2 linked regions of the Aromatoleum petrolei genome follow. The main gene of each other region encodes a partner of the protein of the gene in region 2 in a complex. Links are inferred from orthologs where the notes say so. Each region holds a gene or a part of one and is shown on either strand. Other genes may lie near its edges. The genes, in order: rpsJ and nusB.

The links.
Region 1: the proteins of nusB (region 2) and rpsJ are in contact, whole or in part, in a solved structure (PDB 3D3B), measured with the Escherichia coli proteins. The link is inferred for Aromatoleum petrolei from one-to-one orthologs.

The regions. Positions count from the first base shown.
Region 1 is NZ_CP059560.1:2,078,791-2,090,127, forward strand. What follows is about bases 8,653-11,337. They hold rpsJ (30S ribosomal protein S10), read right to left. Parts: upstream 10,309-11,337; coding sequence 9,997-10,308; downstream 8,653-9,996. Other genes in these bases: rplD (50S ribosomal protein L4), read right to left, coding at 8,653-9,225; rplC (50S ribosomal protein L3), read right to left, coding at 9,237-9,881; tuf (elongation factor Tu), read right to left, coding at 10,371-11,337. Outside these bases: preprotein translocase subunit SecY, read right to left, coding at 1-962; rplO (50S ribosomal protein L15), read right to left, coding at 977-1,414; rpmD (50S ribosomal protein L30), read right to left, coding at 1,416-1,598; rpsE (30S ribosomal protein S5), read right to left, coding at 1,602-2,126; rplR (50S ribosomal protein L18), read right to left, coding at 2,139-2,492; rplF (50S ribosomal protein L6), read right to left, coding at 2,505-3,038; rpsH (30S ribosomal protein S8), read right to left, coding at 3,048-3,443; rpsN (30S ribosomal protein S14), read right to left, coding at 3,456-3,761; rplE (50S ribosomal protein L5), read right to left, coding at 3,769-4,308; rplX (50S ribosomal protein L24), read right to left, coding at 4,318-4,635; rplN (50S ribosomal protein L14), read right to left, coding at 4,648-5,016; rpsQ (30S ribosomal protein S17), read right to left, coding at 5,165-5,434; rpmC (50S ribosomal protein L29), read right to left, coding at 5,431-5,625; rplP (50S ribosomal protein L16), read right to left, coding at 5,628-6,041; rpsC (30S ribosomal protein S3), read right to left, coding at 6,041-6,835; rplV (50S ribosomal protein L22), read right to left, coding at 6,845-7,174; and 5 more genes. UniProt on the Escherichia coli protein: Involved in the binding of tRNA to the ribosomes. Part of the processive rRNA transcription and antitermination complex (rrnTAC). The complex forms an RNA-chaperone ring around the RNA exit tunnel of RNA polymerase (RNAP).
Region 2 is NZ_CP059560.1:3,113,284-3,129,268, forward strand. The notes cover bases 6,211-9,127. They hold nusB (transcription antitermination factor NusB), read right to left. Parts: upstream 7,936-9,127; coding sequence 7,486-7,935; downstream 6,211-7,485. Other genes in these bases: ToN1_RS14215 (PAS domain S-box protein), read right to left, coding at 6,211-7,153; ribH (6,7-dimethyl-8-ribityllumazine synthase), read right to left, coding at 7,932-8,402; ribBA (bifunctional 3,4-dihydroxy-2-butanone-4-phosphate synthase/GTP cyclohydrolase II), read right to left, coding at 8,478-9,127. Outside these bases: ToN1_RS14195 (cytochrome P460 family protein), read right to left, coding at 1-458; ToN1_RS14200 (MarR family winged helix-turn-helix transcriptional regulator), read left to right, coding at 616-1,236; ToN1_RS14205 (alpha/beta fold hydrolase), read right to left, coding at 1,290-2,093; ToN1_RS14210 (EAL domain-containing protein), read right to left, coding at 2,090-3,796; more of ToN1_RS14215, read right to left, coding at 3,800-6,210; more of ribBA, read right to left, coding at 9,128-9,566; ToN1_RS14235 (riboflavin synthase), read right to left, coding at 9,563-10,168; protein-disulfide reductase DsbD, read right to left, coding at 10,278-12,119; divalent-cation tolerance protein CutA, read right to left, coding at 12,210-12,566; ToN1_RS14250 (DUF2946 family protein), read left to right, coding at 12,693-13,277; ToN1_RS14255 (Mut7-C RNAse domain-containing protein), read left to right, coding at 13,292-14,035; ToN1_RS14260 (PAS domain-containing hybrid sensor histidine kinase/response regulator), read right to left, coding at 14,241-15,985. UniProt on the Escherichia coli protein: Part of the processive rRNA transcription and antitermination complex (rrnTAC). The complex forms an RNA-chaperone ring around the RNA exit tunnel of RNA polymerase (RNAP).

The sequences.
Region 1 (11,337 bases), 1.0 Mb from region 2 along the record:
ACGATCGCCACCGCGTACAACATCACGTAGACCGGCTGCCCCGGCGCCAGCTTGGCCGACAGGTCGCGCAGCCACACCATGCTCTCCGACGAGCCGAACCACTGGCCCAGCGTAGCCGGGAAGAGGATGATGCTCGACGCAAAGATCGGCGGGATCACGCCTGCCATGTTGAGCTTCAGCGGCAGATGCGAGCTCTGCCCGCCGTAGATCTTGTTGCCGACCTGGCGCTTGGCGTAATTGACCAGAATCTTCCGCTGACCCCGCTCGACGAACACCACGAACGCAGTCACCAGCACCACCAGGACGCAGATCAGCAGCGCAGTGAAGGGATGCATGGCACCTGTACGCACCAGCTCGAACAAACCGGCGATCGAACTCGGCAGCCCAGCGGCGATACCCGCGAAGATGATAAGCGAGATACCGTTGCCAAGCCCGCGCTCCGTGATCTGCTCACCGAGCCACATCAGGAACATCGTACCCGTCACGAGCGTCGCCACCGTCACGAACCGGAAGGTGAAGCCCGGATCCAGCACCAGCCCGGCCTGCCCTTCGAGAGCGATTGCGATCCCGAGCGACTGCGCCAGAGCAAGAACCAGGGTGCCGGCTCGCGTGTACTGCGTGATCTTGCGCCGACCCGCCTCGCCTTCCTTCTTCAGGGCTTCAAGCGAGGGCACCGCGACGGTCATCAACTGCATGATGATCGATGCCGAGATGTACGGCATGATCCCCAGCGCGAAGATGGTGAAACGCGACAGCGCACCGCCCGAGAAAAGGTTGAAGACGCCGAGAATCCCCCCCGACTGCGACTGGAACAACTCAGCCAGCCGACTCGGGTCGATTCCGGGCACCGGGATGTGTGCGCCGATCCGATAGACGATCAGCGCACCGACCAGGAACAACAGTCGGCGCTTCAGATCGCCGAAACGACCGGGCGTTCCCAAGGTGGCAGCGGGATTGGCCACAGCTGGTTACCTTCTTACTCGGTAACGACCGAACCGCCGGCCGCTTGGATTGCCGCGAGGGCGCCCTTCGTGGCACCGACGCCGCGCAGCGTCACCTTGCGACCAATGCTGCCCGACAGGACAACCTTTGCGGACAGCGCATCGGCAGCCACGACGCCAGCCTGTTTCAGCACGAGCAGGTCGATATCTTCGACGGGCAGCTTGTCCAACTCGGACAGGCGCACCTCGGCGTTGCGCGACCCCGTCAGCGAGACGAAGCCACGCTTCGGCAGACGGCGCTGAAGCGGCATCTGACCACCCTCGAAACCGACCTTGTGGAAGCCGCCGGCACGGGATTTCTGGCCCTTGTGACCGCGACCGCAGGTCTTGCCGAGGCCGCTGCCGATGCCGCGTCCGACGCGCTTGCCTGCGAACTTCGAACCAGTCGCGGGTTTAATCGTATTCAGACGCATCTCAACCCTCACACTTCACCAGGTACGACACCTTGTTCACCATGCCGCGCACTTCAGGCGTGTCCTGAAGTTCGACGGTATGGTTCAGGCGACGCAAACCGAGTCCGCGCACCGTCGCACGGTGCGACTGCTTGGTACCGATCACGCTCTTGACCAGCGTAACCTTGATCGTTTTCTCGGCCATGGCTTACCCCAGAATTTCTTCGACGCTCTTGCCACGCTTGGCGGCGATCTCAGCCGGCGTATTGATCGCCAGGAGACCGTTCAGCGTTGCACGGACGACGTTGTACGGATTCGACGAACCGATGCACTTGCAGGTCACGTCCGTCACACCCATGACTTCGAACACCGCGCGCATCGGTCCACCGGCGATAATGCCGGTACCGCTCGGCGCAGGCTGCATGAGGACCGACGAAGCGCCGTGCTTGCCGATCACCGAATGCTGCAGCGTGCCGTTCTTGAGCGAGACCTTGACCATCTTGCGGCGAGCCTCGTCCATGGCCTTCTGCACGGCCACGGGCACTTCACGCGACTTGCCCTTGCCCATGCCGATACCGCCATCGCCGTCGCCAACCACCGTCAGCGCCGCGAAACCGAGGATACGACCGCCCTTCACGACCTTGGTCACGCGGTTGATGGCGACCATCTTCTCGCGCAGGCCGTCGTCACGCTCCTCGGAAGCCTGCGGACGCTTGCTTTGTTGCTTAGCCATACGATTCCTCGCTTAGAACTTGAGACCGCCTTCGCGGGCGGCCTCGGCCAGCGCCTGGACGCGACCGTGATACTGGAAGCCGGCGCGATCGAACGCGACGGACTCGATACCCGCGGCCTTCGCACGCTCGGCGATCAGCTTGCCGACGATCACGGCAGCAGCCTTGTTACCGCCATGCGACAGTTGCGAACGCACGTCCGCCTCGACCGTGGAGGCAGCAGCGAGCACGCGCGCGCCGGAACCGTCGATGATCTGGGCGTAGATGTGGGAATTGGAACGGAACACAGTCAGACGAACCGCCTTCAGTTCCGCGATTTTGGCTCGGGTTTTACGAGCGCGACGCAGACGAACCACTTTCTTGTTCATATCGAACCGCCCTTACTTCTTCTTGGTTTCCTTGAGCACGACCACCTCGTCCGCGTAGCGGACGCCCTTGCCCTTGTAAGGCTCGGGAGCGCGGTATGCACGCACTTCGGCAGCGACCTGACCGACCTGCTGCTTGTCGATGCCCTTGATGACGATTTCCGTCTGTGTCGGCGTCTCGACCTTCACACCCGCCGGCATCTGATGCACGACCGGATGGGAGAAACCGAGCGTCAGATTGAGCTTGTCGCCTTGCGCCTGCGCACGGTAACCGACGCCGACGAGGTTAAGCTTGCGCTCGAAACCCTTCGTCACACCGGTGACCATGTTATTGACGAGCGCGCGCACGGTACCCGACATCGCGCGACCGTTCGCGGCGCCACCAACGGCGGCAAACACCAGCGCATCACCTTCACGCTGGACCGACACGGAATTGCCGATGTACTGCTTGACGGTACCGAGCGGCCCCTTGACGGAAACCTCACCGGCCGCAACGGTCACGTCCACGCCCTGGGGGATCGTCACCGGATTCTTAGCTACACGAGACATGAGACCCCCTTAAGCGACGTAACAGATGACTTCGCCGCCCACGCGCCCGGCACGTGCCGCACGGTCGGTCATGACGCCACGCGGCGTCGACACGATTGCAACACCGAGACCGTTCAAAACGCGCGGCAGATCGTCGCTACCCTTGTAAACACGCAGACCGGGGCGGCTGACACGCTCGATGCGCTCGATGACGGGACGCCCGGCGTAGTACTTCAGCACGACATCCAGCTGAGCCTTGCCTTCGGCATCGCGAACCGCATAGCCGTCGATGTAACCTTCATCCTGCAGAACCTTGGCGATCGCCACCTTCAGCTTGGAGCTGGGCATCGACACGCTCTGCTTCTGAGCCTGCTGACCATTGCGGATGCGGGTCAGCATATCGGCGATCGGATCGGACATACTCATTCGATAATCTCCTTACCAGCTCGCCTTGGTCATGCCGGGAACTTCGCCACGGAACGCCAGGTCACGCAGCTTGTTGCGGCACAGCCCAAACTTGCGGAACACGCCGCGCGGACGACCCGTCAGCGCACAACGGTTGCGCTCGCGAACGGGGCTTGCGTTGCGCGGAAGCTGCTGCAGCTTCAGACGAGCAGCCATGCGCTCTTCTTCAGGCAACTTGAAATCGTTGATCTGAGCGATCAGCGCGGCACGCTTGGCGGCGAATTTCTCGACCGTCTTGCGGCGCTTCTCTTCTCTATTGATCAGAGCCAGTTTTGCCATAACACCCTCAATTCTTGAACGGGAACTTGAACGCAGCGAGCAGAGCCCGAGCTTCCTGATCGGTCTTGGCCGTCGTCGTGATGCTGATGTTCATCCCCCGCAGAGCATCGATCTTGTCGTACTCGATTTCGGGGAAAATGATCTGCTCTTTGACGCCCAGGTTGTAGTTGCCGCGACCGTCGAAACCCTTGCCGGCGATCCCGCGGAAATCGCGGATACGCGGCATGGCGATCGTCACGAGACGATCCAGGAATTCGAACATCTTCTCGCCGCGCAAGGTCACCATGCAGCCGATCGGATAACCGTCACGGATCTTGAAACCCGCGATCGACTTGCGAGCCTTGGTCACCACCGGCTTCTGACCGGCGATCTTCTGCATGTCACCAACGGCATGCTCGAGAATTTTTTTGTCGCCCACCGCCTCGCCGACACCCATATTCAGGGTGATCTTCGTAATGCGAGGCACTTCCATCGCGGACTTGTACCCGAACTGCTTCAGCAGGTCGGGAGCAATCGTTTCCTTGTAGTACTGCTGCAAGCGCGCCATCACCACTCCTTACGCGTTCACCAGTTCGCCATTCGACTTGAAGAAGCGCACCTTGCGACCATCCTCAAGCACACGAATACCCACGCGATCACCCTTCTGGGTCGCAGGATTGAACAGCGCAACGTTCGAAACGTGCAGCGGCATCTCCTTTTCGACGATGCCACCCACTTCACCCTTGAGCGGATTCGGACGCACGTGCTTCTTCGCGCGATTCACACCTTCAACCACCAGATGTTCGTCGCCGACCCGACGCAGCACGACACCGCGACGACCGCGATCCTTGCCCGTCAGGACAACAACCTCATCACCTTTGCGGATCTTGTTCATCTCGACAACTCCTTAGAGCACTTCAGGCGCCAGCGAGACGATCTTCATGAACCGCTCGGTACGCAGCTCGCGCGTCACCGGCCCGAAGATACGCGTGCCGATCGGCTCGAGCTTGTTATTCAGCAGGACGGCCGCATTGCCATCGAACTTCACCAGGGAGCCGTCAGGACGACGCACACCCTTCGCGGTACGCACCACAACGGCACTGTAGATGTCACCCTTCTTGACGCGACCCCTCGGCGCAGCATCCTTGACGGTTACCTTGATGATGTCGCCGATGCCGGCATAGCGACGCTTGGAACCACCAAGAACCTTGATGCACATCACCGAACGCGCGCCGGTATTGTCGGCGACGTCCAGAATGGACTGCATTTGAATCATGAATTTATCTCCAACTTGCCCCGCTACAGCGGTCAGTCTTGGAACCCGTACGGGTAGGGAGCCCCGAAGAGCGAAAAGCAAAGAAAGAAAATTATAACAGCTTGGCAGTTGCCTGCCAAGCTGTCCACAGCAGTAGCCCGTACTCTGCTTAGATTACGCGCGCTTTTTCGAGCACTTTCGCAACACGCCAGGACTTGGTCTTCGAAATCGGACGGCATTCCTCGATTTCAACCAGGTCGCCGGCGGCGGCAAGGCCGCCCTCAACGTGCGCATGGTACTTGGCCGAACGCGTAATCACCTTCCCATACAGCTCGTGCTTGACGCGACGCTCGACCAACACGGTGACCGTGTTCTGCATCTTGTCGCTGACGACACGGCCGACGAGGGCGCGACGCACCTTTTCGATTTGTTCGCTCATTTCTGCCCTGCCTTTTCACGCAGAACGGTGCGCACACGCGCGATGTCGCGGCGCACCTTCCCGAGTTGGCTCGTGTTGCCGAGTTGCTGAGTTGCAAGCTGCATGCGCAGCGAGAACTGCGCCTTCAGCAGCTCAAGCACTTCCTGATTCAGTTCACCGACGCTCTTTGCGCGGAGTTCGCTCGCTTTCATGATCACCCCAGTTGACGGTGAACAAACACGGTCTCGAGCGGCAGCTTCGCAGCTGCAAGGCGGAACGCTTCGCGCGCCAACGCCTCATCGACACCATCCATCTCGTACAGCACCTTGCCGGGCTGAATCTCGGCGACCCAGTATTCCGGGTTGCCCTTGCCGTTACCCATGCGGACTTCGGCAGGTTTCTTCGAGATCGGCTTGTCCGGGAAGATCCGGATCCAGATGCGACCGCCCCGCTTGATGTGGCGCGTCATCGCACGTCGTGCCGATTCGATCTGTCGGGCAGTCAGCCGACCGCGGCCGATTGCCTTGAGACCGAATTCGCCGAAGCTGACCTTCGCACCGCGCGTCGCCACGCCAGTGTTGCGGCCCTTCTGCTCCTTACGGTATTTCCTTCTCGTCGGCTGAAGCATCATTCACCCCTGCTTTCTTGCGGCTGCTTGGCCTGACCCTCAGCGCCACCGCGACGGGCGGGACGGCGACCGGGACGGCCCTCGCCACCTTCGGCGCCGCGCGGCGCACCGCGACGGCCACGGCGAGCCTCGTTTTCATTCTCGACGACCGCCGGACGCTCGTTGCGACCCAGCATCTCGCCCTTGTAGACCCAGACCTTGATGCCGATTATGCCGTACGTGGTACTCGCTTCGGAGACGCCGTAGTCGATGTCGGCGCGCAGCGTGTGCAGCGGCACACGACCCTCACGATACCATTCCGTACGGGCGATTTCGGCCCCGTTCAGACGGCCCGCGCTCATGATCTTGATGCCCTGGGCACCGAGGCGCATGGCGTTCTGCATCGCACGCTTCATCGCACGACGGAACATGATACGCTTCTCGAGCTGCTGGGCGATCGAATCGGCAATCAGCTTCGCATCGACTTCGGGCTTGCGAACTTCCTCGATATTGACGTGCACAGGCACACCCATGATCTTCTGCAGTTCGCGCTTGAGCAGCTCGATGTCTTCGCCCTTCTTGCCGATGACAACGCCGGGACGCGCGCTGAACAACGTGATGCGGGCGTTCTTGGCCGGACGCTCGATCACGATGCGTCCAACCGATGCGTGCGCGAGCTTCTTCTTCAGAAAGTCGCGGACCTTGATGTCCTCATGCAGCATCTTGGAGTAGTCGCGGCTCGAAGCGAACCAGCGCGAGCTCCAGTCGCGGGTGACCGCCAGACGGAATCCGGTCGGATGAATTTTCTGACCCATATTTACCCCTTACTCCCCGACGGTCACGTAGACATGGCACGTCGGTTTCAGGATGCGATTGCCACGCCCCTTTGCCCGCGCCGTAAACCGCTTCAGCGACGTACCTTCCTCGACGTAGATCGTCTTCACCTTGAGGGTGTCGATGTCTGCGCCATCGTTGTGTTCGGCGTTCGCGATCGCCGACTCGACGACCTTGCGGATGATCTGCGCGCCCTTCTTCGGCGAGAAGGCGAGAATGTTCAGGGCCTGATCAACCGGCTTGCCCCGCACTTGGTCCGCAACCAGCCGGCCCTTCTGAGCCGACAGGCGCACACCGCGGAGGATTGCTTTGGTTTCCATGGTGACTCCTTACCTCTTCGCCTTCTTGCTCGCGGCATGACCCTTGAACGTACGGGTCAGCGCGAACTCGCCCAGCTTGTGGCCAACCATGTTCTCGGAGACAAACACCGGAACGTGCTGGCGGCCGTTATGCACCGCGATCGTGAGACCGACGAAATCCGGCAGCACCGTCGAACGGCGCGACCACGTCTTGATCGGACGCTTATCGTTGCTCGCCCGAACGGCGTCGACCTTCTTGAGGAGGTGCGCGTCGACAAACGGGCCTTTTTTGATTGAACGTGCCATCTGTTACCCCTTAACGCTTGTGACGACGCTGCACGATCATGGTATCGGTGCGCTTGTTGCTGCGCGTGCGATAACCCTTCGCAGGCTGACCCCACGGGCTGCGCGGAACGCCGCCCTCGCCGGTGCGGCCTTCGCCGCCACCATGCGGGTGATCAACCGGGTTCATCGCCACACCGCGAACGGTCGGGCGAATACCACGCCAGCGGTTTGCACCGGCCTTGCCGATCTTGCGCAGACCATGCTCTTCGTTGCCCACGACACCAATCGCGGCACGGCACTCGACATGCACGCGGCGCACTTCGCCGGAGCGCAGACGAATCTGGGCATAGGCGCCTTCACGCGCCAGGAGCTGCACCGAAGTACCGGCAGCGCGCGCGATCTGCGCACCCTTGCCAGGCATCATCTCGACGCAGTGAATCGTCGAACCGACGGGAATATTGCGGATCGGCAGGACATTGCCCGGCTTGATCGGAGCTTCCGCGCCGCTCATCACCTGAGCACCGACATCCAGCCCCTTCGGAGCGATGATGTACGCACGCTCGCCGTCGGCATAACAGATCAGAGCGATGTTCGCCGAACGGTTCGGATCGTATTCGATGCGCTCGACGCGCGCCGCGATACCATCCTTGTTGCGCCGAAAATCGACCAGGCGGTAGTGCTGCTTATGACCGCCACCCTTGTGCCGAACGGTGATGTGGCCGTTGTTGTTACGGCCGGCGTTCTTCGACTGCTTCTCGACCAGCGAGGCGAGCGGACGACCCTTGAAAAGGTCGGCATTCACCACCTTGACCATCGCGCGACGGCCGGCAGACGTAGGCTTGAGTTTTACCAGTGCCATGACTATTACTCCCCGGCCGCGAAGTTGATTTCCTGGCCAGGCTTGAGGCAAACGAATGCCTTCTTCCAGCCCTTGCGGCGACCCATGGCCTTGCCGAAGCGCTTGACCTTGCCCTTGACGTTCGCGATCTGGACCGACTTGACCTCGACCTTGAAGAGCAGCTCGACAGCAGCCTTGACTTCAGGCTTGGTCGCGCACGACGCAACCTTGAAAACCACCTGCTCATTCTTGTCAGCGACATAGGTCGCCTTCTCGGAGATCTGGGGCGCGAGCAGCACCTGCATCAGACGCTCTTGGCTAAATCCGCTCATTGCCAGGCCTCCTCCATCTTGGCCAGCGCACCCTTGGTCACGATCACGCGATCGTAGTGAACCAGGGCCACCGGATCCGTCTCGCTGACCTCGAGCACCAGCACCTTGTGCAGGTTGCGCGACGACAGGAACAGGTTCTCGTCGAACTGATCCGTGATCACGAGCACGGAATCCAGCCCCATGCCCTTCAGCTTCTGCGACAGAAGCTTGGTCTTCGGCGCCTCGACGCTGAAATTCTCGACCACAGCCAGACGGTCTTCACGCGCCAGCTGCGACAGGATCGATGCAACGCCAGCGCGATACATCTTGCGATTCAGCTTCTGCGAGAAGTTCTCTTCCGGGGAATTCGGGAAGATACGACCGCCACCACGCCACAACGGGCTCGACGCCATACCGGCACGAGCACGGCCCGTACCCTTCTGACGCCACGGCTTGCGGGTCGACTTCTGGATCTCGGAGCGCCCCTTCTGCGCACGATTGCCCGAGCGTGCGTTAGCCATGTAGGCAACGACAACCTGGTGAATCAGCGCCTCGTTATAGTCGCGCCCGAAGAGCGCATCAGAAGCCTGCAGCGTCGCCGCCTGCACACCCTGATCGTTCAATACTTTAAGTTCCATCACGTCCTCGCTCAGCCACGGGCCTTGACGGCCGGACGGACGATCACGTCGCCGCCCTTCGAACCAGGCACAGCTCCCTTGACCAGGAGCAACTGACGCTCGACATCAACGCGAACCACCTCGAGACTCTGCGTCGTGCGGGTCACATTGCCGTACTGGCCGGCCATGCGCTTGCCCGGGAAAACGCGACCCGGATCCTGCGCCATACCAATCGAACCCGGCGCGTTGTGCGACACCGAGTTACCGTGCGACGCACGGTTAGACGAGAAGTTGTGACGCTTGATAACACCCGAGAAACCCTTGCCGATCGAGGTACCGGTCACATCGACCTTCTGACCGACCGCAAAGAGCTCCACGCTGATCACGTCGCCAGCCTTCAGGCCAGCCAGCTGCGCCGGCTCGACGGTGAATTCGCGGAAGGTGTGACCGGCTTCGACGCCAGCCTTGGCGAGATGCCCGGCGAGCGCCTTATTGACGCGACTCGCACGGCGCTTGCCGAAAGCCACCTGAACCGCGGCATAGCCGTCGCTTTCAGGCGTCTTGACTTGGGTAACGCGATTATTGGCAACGTCAAGCACCGTCACCGGGACGCTACGGCCGTCCTCGGCAAAAATGCGAGTCATGCCAACCTTGCGTCCTACAAGGCCTAGACTCATTTTTTTCTCCTGATCCCCGGTTACGATTGACCGGGCCCTATCACATGAATTGCACCAAAAGGCGCAAAGGCCGGATTATACCGGCCTTTTTTGACACTCCGCAAGCGCGGAAGACTTACTGCAGCTTGATCTCGACGTCGACACCGGCCGGCAGGTCCAGCTTCATCAGCGCATCGACGGTCTTGTCGGTCGGATCGATGATATCCATCAGGCGCTGGTGCGTGCGGATTTCGAACTGGTCGCGCGAAGTCTTATTGACGTGCGGCGAACGCAGAAGGTCGAAGCGCTCGATCCGGGTCGGCAGCGGCACAGGACCGCGAACGACGGCACCGGTACGCTTCGCGGTGTCGACGATCTCGAGCGCCGACTGATCGATCAGACGGTAGTCGAAAGCCTTGAGGCGGATACGAATCTTCTGGTTTTGCATGTTGCAGTCCTTAAAAGAGCAAAACCCCGGGGCATTCGCCCCGAGGATGTTGAGCGAGATGATTACTCGATAATCTTGGCGACGACACCGGCGCCAACGGTACGGCCGCCTTCGCGGATCGCGAAGCGCAAACCTTCTTCCATGGCGATCGGGGCCAGCAGCTTGACCGTGATGGACACGTTGTCGCCAGGCATGACCATCTCGGTGCCTTCCGGCAGCGCGATCGAACCGGTCACGTCGGTCGTACGGAAGTAGAACTGCGGACGGTAGTTGTTAAAGAACGGGGTGTGACGACCACCCTCTTCCTTCGACAGCACATACACTTCGCCCGTGAAGTGGGTGTGCGGCTTGATCGAGCCCGGCTTGCACAGGACCTGACCACGCTCCACGTCTTCACGCTTGGTCCCACGCAGCAGCACGCCGACGTTGTCGCCCGCCTGACCCTGGTCGAGCAGCTTGCGGAACATTTCGACGCCGGTGCAGATGGTCTTGACCGTGGGCTTGATACCGACGATTTCGACTTCCTCACCAACCTTGACGATGCCGCGCTCGACACGACCGGTCACGACGGTGCCGCGACCCGAGATCGAGAACACGTCTTCGATCGGCAGCAGGAAGGGCTTGTCGATCGCGCGCTCCGGGGTCGGGATGTAGCTGTCCAGCGCTTCGGCCAGCTTCATGATGGCACCTTCGCCCAGGTCGCCCTTGTCGCCTTCGATCGCCTTGAGCGCGGAGCCCTTGACGATGGGGATGTCGTCACCCGGGAAGTCGTACTTCGACAGCAGTTCGCGAACTTCCATCTCGACGAGCTCAAGCAGCTCCTCGTCGTCGACCATGTCGCACTTGTTCATGAACACGATGATGTACGGAACGCCGACCTGACGGGCAAGCAGGATGTGCTCGCGCGTCTGCGGCATCGGGCCGTCAGCGGCCGACACGACCAGAATCGCGCCGTCCATCTGCGCAGCACCGGTAATCATGTTCTTCACGTAGTCGGCGTGACCCGGGCAGTCAACGTGCGCGTAGTGA
Region 2 (15,985 bases):
CTGAACACGAAGCCCTTGTCCTTCTGCTGCAAGTGGCAAGCGTGGCATTCGGCGGCGGCCTTGGCGTCGAGCGAGGCCTTGCGCGTCTTCGGGTCGAACACCTGATAGCCCCAGCCGTCGGTCGCCTTGAATTTCCTGCTGTCGCGTGCCATCACGAGCACCGCCTTGTGCGCCCCCTCCGCGATCGCATTGTCCTGGGCGACCGCTTCGAAGAGATCGAAGGTGATCACCGCGCCGTCGGCGAACTTACCGCCCGCCTTGTAGCCCGCCAGCGCCTTCTTGTTGGCATAGAGGTGATGCATGCCGCCGACCGCTTCGAAGAGCGGGTGGCCCTGCTGGATCACCATCGACTTGACGTGGAAATCCCCGCGGTACGTGGTCGGGAAGGCGACATGGCTGTCAGCGGCGGCGCCCCAGGCGGCGGTGAGGAGGAGGCAGGCAAGCAGGGTCCTTTTCATCTCGGTCTCCGGCAGGAAGTGGTTGGTCGTGCAGGCGGGTCTTGCGCCGCGGCGCCGGCGACGCCTGCGTGGATGGCTGAAAGGTATCGATACGAAACCAATATGGCCGGCAGCGGTCTGCTTGTCAACGATTGTTTCGTGACGATACTATCCAGCCATGCGCTCAGGCCCCCATCTCCCTCCTTCTGGTGATCCCGAGTCCGGCCCCGGTTCGGCCGCACTGTTCGATCTGCTGCATTGCCTGGCGCGCGCGCTGCAGGGCGAGGTGCGCCAGCGTGCCGTGGAGCGTGGTCTGCTCCCCGTGCATGGCCAGGTGCTGGGTTTCCTGCGCGCGGCGAACCGTTACAGCAACACGCTGCAGGTGCTTGCCGAATATCTCGGACAGACCAAGGGAACGGTGTCGCAGACGGTGCAGCTGCTGGAGCGCAAGGGGCTCGTGCGGCGCGACGTGGACGCCAGGGATCGGCGTGTCACGCGCCTGTCGTTGACCGATGCGGGGCGCCGGCTGATTGCCGAGATCGAGACCGACGGCGCCTGGACGGCGGCGCTCGGCGCGCTCGATGCGGGCGAGACGGCCGATGCGACGCGGGTGCTGACGAATCTGTTGCGTCAGTGGCAGGGCGCCCGCGGCGGTGCGACCTTCGGCGTGTGCCGCAGCTGCGCGCATTTTCGCATCGAGGGGGCGGCGGCGTTCCGCTGCGGCCTCACCGGCGAGGTGCTCAGCGAATTCGACAGCGGCCAGATCTGCCGCGAACACCGCCTACCCGACCCGCGCTGAGGCGGGCGGGCGCCGCCCGGCGCGCCAGGCGTGCGCGGCGATCCGGACGATCCCTAGATGAAGCCGCGAATGGCGTCGGCGACCTCATCGGGTGCCGCAAAGTGCGGAAGGTGGCCGCCCGCCTTCAGCATCACGAGCCGGCTGTCGGGAATGTGCTGCTGCAGGTAGTGAGCGACCGCCGCTGGCACGGCGACGTCATCCTGCGATTGCAGCAGCAGGGTCGGTTGGGCGATCCGGCATACGTCCTGCCGGTGGTCGGACTGGAAGGTCGAGCACAGCACGGTCAGCACGCGGTCCGGCGGGATGCTGCGGATCTGATCGGAAAAATAGCGTGCGAGCTGCGGGCGATCCGAGTTTCCCATGGCCATGGGGGCGAACGCGGCTGCCCACTCGTCGAACTGCTCCTCGATCGCCGAGTAGATCTGGTTCAGGTCGTCCGCGGTGAAGCCGCCGTGGTAGTCCTCCGTGTTGAGGTAGCGCGGCGACGCGCAGATCAGCACGAGCTTGGCGAAATCCTCCGGCTTCCGGTTGGCCGCGAGGACGGCGGCCATCGCGCCGACGGAATGGCCGACGAGGACCGCGTCCTTCAGTTGGAGTGCATCGCACACTTCGAGCAGATCGTCGGCATAGCCTTGCAGGCCCAGGTAGCGTGACTGGACGAAGGCCTCCGGCAGCGAGGCCCCGGCGCCGACGTTGTCCAGCAGCACGACACGCCAGTCGCGCGCAAAATGGGGCACGACGCCGCGCCAGACCGACTGCTCGGTGCCGAAACCGTGTACGAACACGATCGTCCGGTCGGCATCGGCATTGCCGCAAATGTGCACGTTGTTTCGGACCAGGGGGTCGAAGTGTTTCATGGTTTCTGCTGGTGCGCGGTAGGGCTTGCGGTTGGGGAGGGCTCGGAAGCGGTCGTCGTGGGGGGGAAACGGTCGGACGGCGTCCTCGGCATGCCGCTCCGGCCGGTCGTGCGTTCCAGGAGGCGCACCAGCTTGGCACGGAGTTCCCGCGGATCGACCGGCTTCACGAGGTAGTCGTCGGCGCCGGCGTCGTAGCCTTTCAGGCGTTCCTCGATCGCGCCGCAGGTGGACAGGAAGATGACCGGGACGGGCGTAGTGCCGACTGTCGACGTGAGCCGACGGCAGGTTTCGTAGCCGTCCATGCCGCCGGGAAACCTGACGTCGAGGAGCACAAGGTCGGGGCGCTCCTGCGCAACTTGCACGAGCGCCTCTTCTCCGCTCGCGGCCGTGCGGACCCGGTAGTGATCGCCGAGCGCCGAACTCAGCTGGGCGCGCGCGATCTCATCGCCATCGACGACGAGCAGGGTCGGAGCGTGGCGCGTGCTCGTCATCTCGCCACGGCGCGCTTCCCAGCGCTCGATCCACAAGAGCACTTCCTCGGCGCCCATCGGTTTCGCCACCAGGTAGCCCTGCACTTCGTCGCAGCCGGCCGCGCGCACGGTCGCGAGATCCTCCTCGGTTTCTACCCCCTCGGCAACGACGCCGAGTCCCAGCGTCCTGCCGAGCGTGGCGCTCGATTCGAGGATCGCGCGTGCAGTCGGGTCCTTCGCGGCGCCATGCACGAAGGCGCGGTCGATCTTCAGTTCGGTGATGGGCAGGTGCTGCAGCCGCTCCATCGTCGAGGTGCCGGTGCCGAAATCGTCGATCGACACGCCGAAACCCTTCAGGCACATGCGCAACAACACGTCGAGGCCGTCCCGCCGGTTCTGCAGCAGGCGAGTCTCGGTGAGCTCGAGGATGATGTCCCGGGGAGAGCCCCCGGCCGAATCGACGAGTCCTTCCAGGGTCTCGGGCAGGTCGAGGCGAAGAAGGTTGTCCATCGAGACGTTGACGTTCAGCCTGATCGTGTGGCCGGCGACGCGCCATTCGCGTTGATGCGCCACCGCCAAGCGGAACACCTCGTGCGTGAAGCGATCGATCAGGCCGTGCTGCTCGATCACCGGGATGAAGGCACCGGGAGACAATAGACCACGTGCGGGGTGTCGCCAGCGTGCCAGGCACTCGAATCCGGAGACACGATAATCCTTCGCCGATACCTTGGGTTGGAACACCAGCGCGAGCCGACCCGTGTCGAGGCCGGACCGGATCTCGTCGGGTGTCAGCGGATCGAGGATGTCGTGCGGCGCGCGGTCGGCCGTCGGCCGCCGGCTGCGTTGCAGGACTTCCGCGAGCTGTCGCTCGGAGACAGGCTTCGCGAGTACGCCCAGGAACCCGAGGCCGTACTCGATTGCGAGACGTTCGGCGGCCTTCAGCACCGGGGCGCCCGCCCCCGACAGCACGACGACGTCGCCCATGAAGCCGCGGGCGGCGATCGTGCGGAGCAACTCGATTCCGTCCATGCCGGGCATGTTCAGGTCGCACAGCAGCAGATTGGGTTCGGGATCGGCCGACTGCAGCAGGCTGAGGCCCGCGTTGCCGTCCTCTGCGGTCAGCACCTGCTCGATGCCGAGGCGGTGCAGCAGATCCTCTGCGACCTCGCGCATGACCTCGTCGTCATCAAGCACGAGGGCGCGGAAATTCTTGATTGAGCGGGCAGAGTCCATTCGCTAGCCTTCCGAGCGCCCGCGCTGCGACATTCGGTCGTCGAGCAGGCGGGCAAACTGATTCAACGCCGTGCGGATCTGCTGCAGAGTCGTGGCCGCCTTGGCCATGTCCGGGTGGCTGCGTTCAAGGGTTTCGAAAAGATCGCCAAGGCCGGATGCGCCCAGTGTGCGCGCCGGAGACTTCAGGCGGTGGCTGACGGACGACAGTGTCTTCCCGTCGCCCTGCGCAATGGCTGCGTCGAGCCTGGGCAGTTCCGTGCGCGCAGAGGCGAGGAATTTTCCTATTAAAGCGTAAAACTTATCCGGCTCCATGCCGAGCAGATTCACCGCGGCGTCGATGTCGACGGGCGGTTGCGCGGCGACGTCCGCGGCGACGGCCGGGCCTGCGGCCGGGGCTGCGGCCGGGGGGGCGCCAATGCTCGCCTCGCGTGTCAGCCACTTCAGGAGCGTGGCATACAGCACTTCGGGAGCCACCGGCTTGGCGACGAAATCGTTCATGCCGGCTTCTTCGCAACGTCGGCGGTCCTCTTCGAAAGCGTTCGCGGTCATCGCGACGATGGCCACCGAATCGCCGATGCCCGCAGCGCGAATGGCACGGGTCGCAGCAAGCCCGTCCATGACCGGCATCTGCAGGTCCATCAGGATGAGCCGGTACGGACGCTGCGCGGCCAGCTCGACGGCCTCCGACCCGTTCGACGCGATGTCGACCATGAGGCCCGTGTCGCCCAACATAGCGAGCGCGACTTCCTGGTTCACCACATCGTCCTCGACGAGCAGGATCGGCGCGTCGGCAAAGCGCTCGCGCAGCTGTCGCACGGGGTCTGCGACGGTCGGGGCGGGGAGGCCGCCGGGGCCGTTGGGGCGCTGGCCGCGTTCGAGCCGGGCGGTGAACCAGAAGCGGCTGCCTTCGCCGGGGGCGCTTTCCATGCCGGTCTCGCCGCCCATGAGGTTCGCCAGGCGGCGGGTGATCGCCAGGCCGAGCCCCGTTCCGCCATACTTGCGTGTCGTTGAGGCGTCCACCTGCTGGAACATCTGGAACAGCTCCGCTTGCTGTTCCGCGGGGATGCCGATGCCCGAGTCCTGCACTTCGAAGCGCACGAGCAAGTGCGATCCGTCGTCCTCGAGCAGGATCGTTCGCAGCGAAATCTTGCCGGTGTCGGTGAATTTCACCGCATTGCTGGCGTAGTTGAGCATCGCCTGACGCACTCGCGTCGGGTCGCCGCGCAGCCAGATCGGGACGTGGTCGCGGTCGAGCTCGATCGTCAGGCCCTTCGCCGTGGCCTGCTCGCCGAGCAGCGAGCGCACGCCGTCGAGCAGTCCGTCGAGGGAGAAGTCGACGTGCTCGAGCACGAGCTTGCCCGACTCGATCTTCGACAGGTCCAGGATGTCGTTGATGAGCACGAGCAGGTGTTCGCCGGCGGCGCCGAGCTTGTCGAGGCGTTCGCGTTGCTCGTCGGTCAGCGGGCTGCGCTTGAGCATTCGGGCGAAACCGAGGATGGCGATCATCGGCGTGCGAATCTCGTGGCTCATGTTCGCCAGGAAGGCCGACTTCGACAGGCTCGCCTGTTCCGCCGCGGCGCGGGATTCCTCGAGTTCGGCGGTGCGGCTGGCGACGAGTTCCTGCAGATGGAGGCGGTGGCGCTCCACTTCCCGGTTGAGCCGTTTCCTTTCGGTGATGTCCTCCTGGACCCAGACGAAATGGCTGACCGTTCCATCCGGCTGCCGCAAGGGGCGGACGACGGCGTTGCTCGCGAACAGGCTGCCGTCCTTGCGTCGATTGAAGAGTTCACTGCGCCATACCTGCCCGCGCGCGCCTGCCTGTTTCTGCTCTTCAAGGGTCGCAGGGGGTGTCTTGTCCGAATTCAGCAGCGCGGGAGTGCGTCCGATCGCCTCGTCGCGAGCGTACCCGGTCTGGTCGACGAAGGCCTGGTTCACGTACTCGATACGATCCTGCAGATCCGTGATCATGATGAGGGACGGGCTCTGCTCCATCGCCATCGAGAGTTTGCGCACCTCGTCCTCGGCCTGCCGGCGCTCGGTGATGTTCTCGGAAAAGACCAGGATGCCCCCGACGGCACCCTTCGCAGTGCGCCATGGCCGGACCTCCCAGCGCACCCACTGCACGCTGTGGTCGGCGCGTTCGAAGCGGTCCTCCTCATTGCGCAGCACTTCGCCGGCGAGGGCGCGTCGATGGATCTCCCGCCAGTGCGACGGAATCTCCGGAAAGATCGCGTAGTGACTGCGGCCGATGATGTCCTCCCCGCCGAGGCCATAGTCGTCGCGCCAACGCCGGCTCGCGGCGAGGTAGTGCATGTCGTGGTCGAACATGGCGAGGGCCGCGGGTGCATGCTCGATGAACAGGCGCAGGCGTTCCTCGCTGGCCTGGAGCGCTTCGCGGCTGACGCTCTGCGCCTTCGCCAGATCGTCGAGGCGGCTGCGGACGCTCGCGATCTCGTCGATGCGCTGGTGCAGTGGCCCGCTCGCGGCCCGCGCCTGCGCGGTGTCCGAGACCAGCGCCAGCATCGCGCGCGTCAGGCGCCGTGCCGCGAGGCGCCCGCCCGCGAAGGCGAGCAGGATCATCGTGGCGAGGAGCAGGCCCAGCAACATGAAAGTTTCGTGCAGTGACCAGAGCCCGGCGATGCCGCCCGGGATGGATACGGTCGTCGACCATTGCGAAAGGGTCGACGCGGTCGAGAACTGCTCGGTGGCTTGGCGTTCCGTGGCGGCCCCGGAATTGCTGTGCGCGACGATCCCGTTCGTGCCGTCGCGCAGCGTGATGCTCCAGGTCGGGGGCAGGGGAAGTTCGCGGATCCGCTGCCGGAAGAGTTCGGCCGGCATCAGCGCAATCAGCACGTAGGGCGTCTGGCTCGTGCGCAGCACCGGAACGGCCACCGCCAGCAGTCGCTCTTTGAGGACCGGACCGAGGAACTGGTCGCCCACGGCGGGTTTGCCGGTCGCGAGCGACGCGAAGGCGTTGTAATTGCTGCCGGTCGTCTTCAGCTGCGGCAACTCCGCACCCAACGGGCGCGCCGTGTTGAAGATCATCCGGCCCGCACTGTCGGCGAGGATCACGTGCTGGCCGAAGGCGGCCTGGAATGCCCGTGCGTCCTTGTAAAGTGCCGACCAGTCGGCAGGGGGGCCGAAGCGGTCGGCGGCGGCGAGCATCTCGAGGGCGCGGATGCGGGCGCGAATCGTCCGGTCGATGGAGTCGGCGAAGTGACGTGCGAAGCTTTCGGCCTCGGTGGCGCGCTGGCGTTCGATCTGCTGCAGGTCGTGGTAGGCGATGAGCCCGGCGAACACGAGCAGCGGCGCGACGCTTACCCAGATCATGCGTGCGAGGTATGCCCGCAGCTTCATCGCCCCCTTCCTCCGTCCGGTGGCATGCCAAGGTCTTTGGCATACTCCCAAATGATATCAAAATGGCAATCAGAAGAGCCCGTGGATCGTGGGGGTGCGGGAAGGCATCGCCAAGGCTTCGACAGGCCCGACGCGAGCGGTATTTGCCGTCGCGCCTATGGTGAACGGAACGCGCCCGCGTGTCTGCGAAAAAATTCCGTCCGATCGGCGTCGGGGGGCTACGGAGCTTGATGCAATGACAACGCGTTAAGCCGCGCCTCGCGGGTCGCGGCGCACAATGAAAAACGGGCCGCGCGGGCCCGTTGTTCGTTACTTGCGGTGCGATGAGGGGCTCAAGACTTGCCGGCGTCCTTCGCGGCGCTCACCTCGACTGCGCGCAGCTTGGCCGCGAGCTTGTCGAGCACGCCGTTCACGAAGCGGTGGCCTTCGGTGCCGCCGTAGCTCTTCGCGAGCTCGATCGCCTCGTTGATGATGACGCGGTAGGGGGTGTCGAGGCCGTTCTTCAATTCCTGCGTGGCGAGCAGCAGGATCGCGCGCTCCACGGGCGAAAGCTCGTCGACCGAACGGTGGATGAAGGGCACGAACTCCTCCTGCAGCGACTCGACGTTGGCGAGCGTGCCGCGCAAGAGGCTGACGAAGAGTTCGCGGTCGGCCTTGTCGAAGCCGGTGACCTGGGAGACGTGGTCCTCGATCACGGGGACGGAGTTGCCCGACAGCAGCCACTGGTAGATGCCCTGCAGGGCAAATTCGCGCGCGCGGCGCCGTGCTGCCTTGCCGCTCATTTGAGCATCCGCAGCAGGCGGGCCATCTCGACCGCGGTGCGTGCGCAGTCGCTGCCTTTTTCCTGCATCCGCGCGAGCGCCTGGTCGTCGTCCTCGGTGGTGAGCACGCCGTTGGCGATCGGCATGCCGGTGTCGAGGCCGATGCGGTTGATTCCCGCACCCATCTCGTTCGACACCAGCTCGAAGTGGTAAGTCTCGCCGCGGATCACTGCACCGAGCGCGACCAGCGCGTCGTAGCGGCCGCTGCGCGCCATCGCCTGCAGCGTGAGCGGGATCTCCAGCGCTCCGGGGACGGTCGCGATGCGGATCAGGTCGGGCGCGACGCCGAGGCGCTGCAGCTCGGCGGTGCAGGCCGACAGCAGGCCTTCGCACACGTCCTGGTTGAAGCGGCTCATGACGATGCCGATGCGCAGGCCGTGGCCGTTCAGATCGGGCTCGAATTCGGGGATGTTGTCGTAACGGGCCATGTTCGGTTCTTTCGGAAACGGAAAAGCCGGAAATCCGCAGGACTTCCGGCGCGGTAAAACGTCGAGGGTACCACCTCAGACCGGATCGACGAAGCCCGTGATCTCCAGGCCGAAGCCGGCCATGCTCGGAATCTTGCGCGGGCTGGAGAGCAGCCGCATCTTGCCGACCTTGAGGTCGCGCAGGATCTGCGCGCCGACGCCGAACAGGCGGGCGTCCCATTTCGGCGGCTGATAACCGTCGCCGGTCAGGCTCGCGAGCAGTTCGCTGCCCGACTGCGGGCGGTACAGCAGCACGATCACGCCCTGTTCGGCCTGCGCGAGGCGGGCGAGCGAGAGGTTCACCGGGAAGGTGTGGCGGGCGCTTTCGGAGTCGAGGAAGTCGACGACCGAGATCGGCTCATGCACGCGCACGAGGGTCTCGCGCTCGGGGCGGATATCGCCCTTCGTCATCGCGAAATGCACTTCGCCGGTGGTCTTGTCCTCGAATGCGAACAGGCGGAAACGGCCGTGCGGGGTGTCGACGTCCTTCTCGGCGACGCGCTTGATCAGGTGCTCGTTCGACGAACGATACTGGATCAGGTCGCGGATCGCGCCGATCTTGAGGCTGTGTTCCTTGGCGAACTCGACGAGGTCGGGCAGGCGCGCCATCGTGCCGTCGTCCTTGAGGATCTCGCAGATCACCGCCGCCGGTTCGAGCCCGGCGAGCGCGGCGAGGTCGCAGCCGGCCTCGGTGTGGCCAGCGCGGATGAGCACGCCGCCGTTCTGCGCCATCAGCGGGAAGATGTGGCCGGGCTGGACGATGTCGGTGGGCTTGGCGTTGCGTGCGACGGCGGCTTCCACCGTGCGCGAGCGGTCGTGCGCGGAGATGCCTGTGGTGACGCCTTCGGCGGCCTCGATCGAGGTCGTGAAGGCGGTGCCGTGCGGCGAGCGGTTGTCGCGCACCATCAGGTGCAGGTCGAGCTGGCGGCAGCGCGCCTCGGTCAGCGTCAGGCAGATCAGGCCGCGGCCGAACTTGGCCATGAAGTTGATCGCCTCGGGCGTGACGTGCTCGGCGGCGAGGACGAGGTCGCCCTCGTTCTCGCGGTCTTCCTCGTCGACCAGCACGACCATGCGGCCGGCGCGGATTTCCTCGACGATTTCGGTGATGGGGGACAGTGCGGTCATTGTGCGGATTCCTCGCGCCAGGCGAGCAGGCGTTCGCAGTAACGGGCGATCAAGTCGATCTCGAGATTCACGCGGCTGCCGGCCGCGAGGTGCTTGAGATTGGTGACCGCGACGGTGTGCGGGATCAGGTTGATCGAAAATTCGGTGCCCTCGACGCGGTTCACGGTGAGGCTCACGCCGTTCACGGTGATCGAGCCCTTGCGCGCAATGTAGCCTGCAAGCGCGGCGGGGGCGCGGATCACGAGGTCGTGACTCTCGCCCACCGGGACGAAGCGGACGACTTCGCCGACGCCGTCGACGTGGCCGGTGACGAGGTGGCCGCCGAGGCGGTCGGCGAGGCGTAGCGCCTTCTCGAGGTTGACTTCGTTGCCGGCCTGGTCGAGGCCGGCCGTGCAGTTGAGGGTCTCGCGCGAGACGTCGAACTGCACGCGCGGGCCGTCCATCGCGATGACGGTAAGGCACACGCCGCTGTTGGCGATGCTGTCACCGAGCTGCACGTCGGAGAGATCGAGATCGGCCACGTTGACCGTCAGGCGGACGCCGTCCTGCAGGGGATCGATGCGTTCGATTCGGCCGCAGGCGGCCACGATTCCGGAGAACATGTTTTGGGAGGCGGGCGATTGAGGGAACGCCAATTGTAGGCGAAATGCAACCAAAAGCGATCGGAAGCCCGCCGCGATCGCTTCGGCGCCGTTCCCCGGCTTGCAGACCTCAGCGCAGCGCGCGATCGAGCACTTCGCTGAAGGCGTCCGCCTTCATGAAGCCGACGACGCGCAGGCCGTCGCGCTCCTTGCCCGCCGGGTCGAAGAAGATCGTGCCCGGCGGCCCGAACAGGTTGAAGCGCTTGAGCAAGGCCTTGTCGTCATCGTTGTTGGCGGTGACGTCGGCCTTCAGCAGCAGCATGCGGCCCATGCGCGCGGCGACATTCGGGTCGGTGAAGGTGAAGCGTTCCATCTCCTTGCACGACACGCACCAGTCGGCATAGAAGTCGAGCATCACCGGACGATCGGTGGACGCAAGCCGCGCATCGAGCTCGGCGATCGAGGCGACCTTCTCGAAGCGCGGCAGCTCGGCCGCGTTGGCGGTGGCGGCCTGCGCGCGCAGCACCGCGAGCGGCTGCAGCGGGTCGCGCGAGCCGGCCAGTGCGCCGATGAGCATTGCCGCACCGCCGATCAGCAGCACCACGCCGACACCCTTCCAGAAGCGCTGCCAGCCTTTCGCGTGCGGCGGCAGCGGGTCGATCGCATGCAGGAAGATGCCCGAGAACACCAGCAACGCCGCCCACGCGAGCATGGGCAGCAGCGGCGGCACGACGGGGGTGAGCAGCCACACCGCGACGGCCAGCAGCATCACGCCGAAGGCCTTCTTGACGCCTTCCATCCACGCGCCGGCCCTGGGCAGGACCGAGCGGGCGGCGACGCCGACGGCGAGGAGTGGCGCCCCCATGCCCAGCGCCATCGCGAACAGGGCCGCGCCGCCGAGTGCGGCGTTGCCGGTCTGCGCGATGTAGAGCAGCGCGCCGGCGAGCGGGGCGGCGACGCAGGGGCCGACGATCAGCGCCGACAGCACCCCCATCACCGCGACGCCGCCGAGGCTGCCGCCCTGCTGGTGACTGGCGGTGGAGGACAGGCGGCTCTGCAGCGCCGTCGGCAGCTGCAGCTCGTAGAAGCCGAACATCGACAGCGACAACAGCACGAACACCAGCGCGAAGGCGCCCAGCACCCAGGCGTTCTGCAGTGCGGCGGCCAGCATGGTGCCCGAGAGGCCTGCGGCGACGCCGGCGGCGGCGTAGGTGATGGCCATGCCCAGCACGTACACGAGCGACAGCACGAAGGCACGTCCGCGCGAGATGTCGTGGCCGTGGCCGACGATGATGCCCGACAGGATGGGGATCATCGGGAACATGCAGGGGGTGAAGGCGAGCAGCAGGCCGAAACCGAAGAAGCTCAGCAGCACCAGAGGGCCGCTGGCGTCGCGCAGCAGGCCGGCGATGCGTCCGCTCTCGTCGTCGGATACGCCGCTGCCGCCGGTCGCGGCGGCCGCCTGCACGGGCTTGTCGTCGCGCCCGAGCAGGCCGTCGAGGAAGTTGCCGCCGGTCTTCATCGGCTTGGCGAGGAGGTCGATGTCGGCGGTCTGCTCGTTGGGCGGGTAGCAGATGCCGCCGTCCCAGCAGCCCTGCACGCTGCCGAGCAGGCGGAATTTCGTCGTGCCTTCGGGCGCATTGACCGGCAGCAGGATCTTCACTTCCTTGCGGTAGGTCTCGACCTGGCCGAAGAAGTCGTCCTTCGTGACCTTGCCCGCCGGGCGCTGTGGCGTGCCGAAGCTGACAGTGTCGGGATCGGCGCGGAAGCGGAACTTGTCGGCGTAGAGGTAGTAGTCGCCCGCGATCTTGACGGTGACCTCGACTGTCTGCGGGTCGAGCGCCTGCGCGGAGAGCACGAAGGCCTCCTCGGGGCGCATCGGCGAGCCGCTGACCGCGCCTGCGGCGTGGGCGGGGACGGACAGCGCGAGGAGGCTCGCGAGCAGGGCAATCAGGGACAGGAGGCGGTGCATGGGTTCGTCGGCGTTGCGCGGTGGCGCGATTGTAGGGTGGCAGGGGCGGCAGGTCTTCGATATGGATCAAGACCTGCGACTTGCGCCTGCTCAGGAAGCGGTCGGGGCTGCGCTCTCGTCGTCCGGTAGCGGGGCGGTTTCCGCAGCGACCCAGTCGAGGTAGCCCGGCAGGCCGCGCATGACAGGGACCGCGACGATTTCCGGAAGTTCGTAGGGATGGTTCTCGCGGATCGCCGCCTCGAGTTCCGCGTAGCGCACGGGTGTGGTCTTGATCAGAAGCGGGACTTCCGCTGCGATCTCGAGCTTGTCCTGCCAGCGATACACCGAGCGGCAGGGCGCGAGGACGTTCACGCACGCGGCCAGGCGACGCTCGATCAGCAGCGTGGCGAGGGCGTCGGCGCAGGCCGCGTCGGGGCAGTTGGTGAGGACGACGAGTGCTTCGGTCATCGCGCGTTTCTCCGCATGGGCAAACGCGGGATTGTCCCAGACTCGGGCGCTGCGCGCATGCGCCGCAGGGTTCTGCCTGCGGGCGCGGCGCGCTATGCTGGGACTTTTCCGCAACTTCATCCCCCGATGACCTCTTGCCCCGATGTTGCCGCGTCCGCCCGCTGGCCCGACGTTCCCGCCTGCTACGACTGGCTGTCGCTAGACCGCCGCGGCACTTGGCGGCTGCGCGGCGAGGCGGTCGAGCATGCGGGACTGGCGGGCTTCCTCAACGCCAACTACGGCTGCGACGAGTCGGGCAACTGGCTCGTGCGCAACGGACCGCAGCGGGTGTACGTGTCGCTGGATTACACGCCCTGGGTGCTGCGCCTGCATCCGGACGGCAGCCTGACGACGCATGCCGGGACCGAGGTTGCCGCCGTGGCGGCGGCCTGCCTCGATGAGGAGGGGAGCGTGGTGCTGGACACGGACCTCGGCGCCGGCCTGCTCGACGACCGCGATCTCGCGGCCTTCCTTGCCGAATGCCGCTTGGCGGACGGCAGGGTGGCCGACGACGAGGCGCTGCTCGCGGTGATGACGGGCGGTTCGGGCGAGGGGGGGCAGGTGACCTGCCAGGTGAGGTGCCAGGTGAGGTGGCGGAACCTGCCGCTGCAGGCGGTCGAACGTGCGGCGGTGCCGGCGCGCTTCGGTTTCCGTGCGCGCCCTGCGCCCTGAGCGGGAGCGCGGCGATGGTGTCGGCGAGTTTCCGCTTCTACGAGGAACTCAACGATTTCCTCGCCCCGACAAACCGTTACCGCGACGTCACGGTGCCGTGTGCGCGGGCGGCGACGGTCAAGCACATGATCGAGGCGCTGGGGGTGCCGCACACCGAGGTCGAGTTGGTGCTGGTTAATGGCGAGTCGGTGGGATTCGAGCGCCTGCTGCGCGAGGGCGACCGCGTGTCGGTCTATCCGCGTTTCGAAACCTTCGACATCACGCCGCTGCTGCGTGTGCGCGAGCATCCGCTGCGCACGACGCGCTTCGTCGCCGACGCCCATATGGGCGGGCTCGCGCGCCTGCTGCGCATGACGGGCTTCGACACGCTGTACGACAACAACTTCGCCGACGAGGACATCGAGGCGATCGCGGCCCACGACGGACGCATCGTGCTCACGCGCGACCGCGAGCTGCTCAAGCGACGTACGATCACGCACGGCTGCTACGTGCATGCGCTGAAGCCGGAGCTGCAGTTCGCGGAGGTCCTCGCGCGCCTGGATCTCGCCCGCAGCGCGCGGCCGTTCACGCTGTGTCTGTCGTGCAACGCACCGCTCCATGCAATCGACAAGGCGAGCGTCGCGCACCTGTTGCCCGAGGGGGTGCGCGAGCGCCACTCGCGCTTCAGCACCTGCGACGTGTGCCGGCGAGTGTTCTGGGAGGGAACCCATTGGGTGAAGATGCAGGCCTTGCTCGCGCGCCTGCTGCCGCGCGAGTGAGCCGGACCGCGGCGACGGGGTCTGTCGGTTTCCGGCTCGTCGAGGCATTATGACCCATGCTTTTGACTGACCTGCCGCTGCCCATCGATACCCTCATGCGTAAGGGAGATTTTCTGTCGGGGCCGGAGGCGGAGATCCTGTCGCATCCCCTGACGGCAAGGTCGAGTACGCCAATGAAACGGCTCGCTGCCTTCCAGGTTTCCAATCAGAGCTGAGGCGCTGGCCAGTTCTCGCTGGCGCCAAGATGCCCGGACAGGCCTTGCATGGACGCGGCGAGGGTGTCCGCGAGCTGGTGTACTGCATCGTGCAACCGGTCCGTCTCGCCGGCCCGGATCATTTTCTCCAGCCGCACGGCATGTGCCCGCAGCGGTCTCAGGCCGAGGCTGGCGGCCACCCCCTTGAGCGTGTGCGCCATCAGTCCCAGTTGTTCGAGCTTGCCTTCCTCAAGGTGTTGCTGCAATTGTGCAGAAGCGTCGCGGTACTGTTCGATGAACAGCGCGGCCAGTTCCCGGTAGAGCGCGACATCGCCGCCGATGCGCGCCAGGGCTTCGTCCAGTTCCTCCTGCGGCAGAAGGTCCAGGGGGCCGGCGGAGACTGCCGGATGGTGCGCCCCGCCTTCGGACGGTGAGGGAGACGGACGGTCGACGGCATCGGCGAGCTTGAGCCAGCGCGCCAGCACGTCAGGCAGGGTGCGGAAATCGATGGGTTTGGCGACGTGGTCGTTCATGCTGGCCTCCAGGCAGCGGTCGCGGGCGTCGCTGAAGGCGTCGGCCGTCATCGCGAGGACGGGCAGGGCAGCGTCGCTGAAGTAGCGGCGGATCTGTCGTGTCGCCTCGTAGCCGTCCATCACCGGCATGTGCAAATCCATCAGCACGAGATCGTAGCGACGCTCGAGCGCGCGCGCGACCGCTTCGGTACCGTTGTTTGCGATGTCGACGATCATGCCCATGCGGCGCAGGAACTCGCCGGCGACCTGCTGGTTGAGTGGATTGTCTTCGGCGAGCAGGATGCGGCGGCCGCGCAGGCTCGGCGGGCCACTGTCGCCCGCGTTGCAGGAAGCTGCGGCCCGACCCGCGCCCTCGGCGGCGGGCGCGAGGCGCAGCGCGAAGTGGAAGCGGCTCCCGGCTCCAGGGGTGCTCTCGACGCCGATCGAGCCGTGCATCAGTTCAACCAGCTGCTTCGATATCGCCAGCCCCAGTCCGGTGCCGCCGAAGGGGCGCGTGGTGGCGTCGTCGACCTGGGAAAAGGGCTGGAAGAGGCGGGTGAGCTGGGATGCACTCATGCCGATGCCGGAGTCGCGCACGACGAACTCGAGCAAGTCGCCGCTCGAGCCGCCCGGCAGGCGTCGCAGCTCGAGACTCACCTCGCCCTGGTGCGTAAACTTGACGGCGTTACCCGCGAGGTTCAGCAGCACCTGGCCGATGCGCAGGGCATCCCCGACGTAGTCCATCGGCCCCTGCTCGTCGAGCGTCACGCGCAGTTCGAGCCCCTTCTCGCGTGCGCGGAATTCGAGCTGGCTGACCACTTTCGCGAATAGCTCGCGCAGGTTGAACGGGGCTGCGCGCAAGTCCATGCTGCCGGCTTCGATCTTGGAGAAGTCGAGTACGTCGTTGATGACCTGCAGCAGGCCGTCCGCGGCGCCGCTGATCTTCTCGAGGTAGTCGCGCTGCTGTGCGTCGAGCGGGGTGTCGAGCGCCAGTCGCGTCATGCCGATGATGGCGTTCATCGGCGTGCGGATCTCGTGGCTCATGGTCGCGAGGAACCGGCTCTTGGCGCGGTTGGCGGCCTGCGCCGCGTCGACGGCCTGCTCGAGGCGGGCGTTCGCGTGCTTGAGGGCGGTGATGTCCTGCACGATGCCGATGACGTCGATGGCCTCACCCGCGGCGTCGCGTCGGACCTTCGCCTCGATGTTCACCCAGCGCAATTCGCCCGCCGCGAGGATGCGGCTTT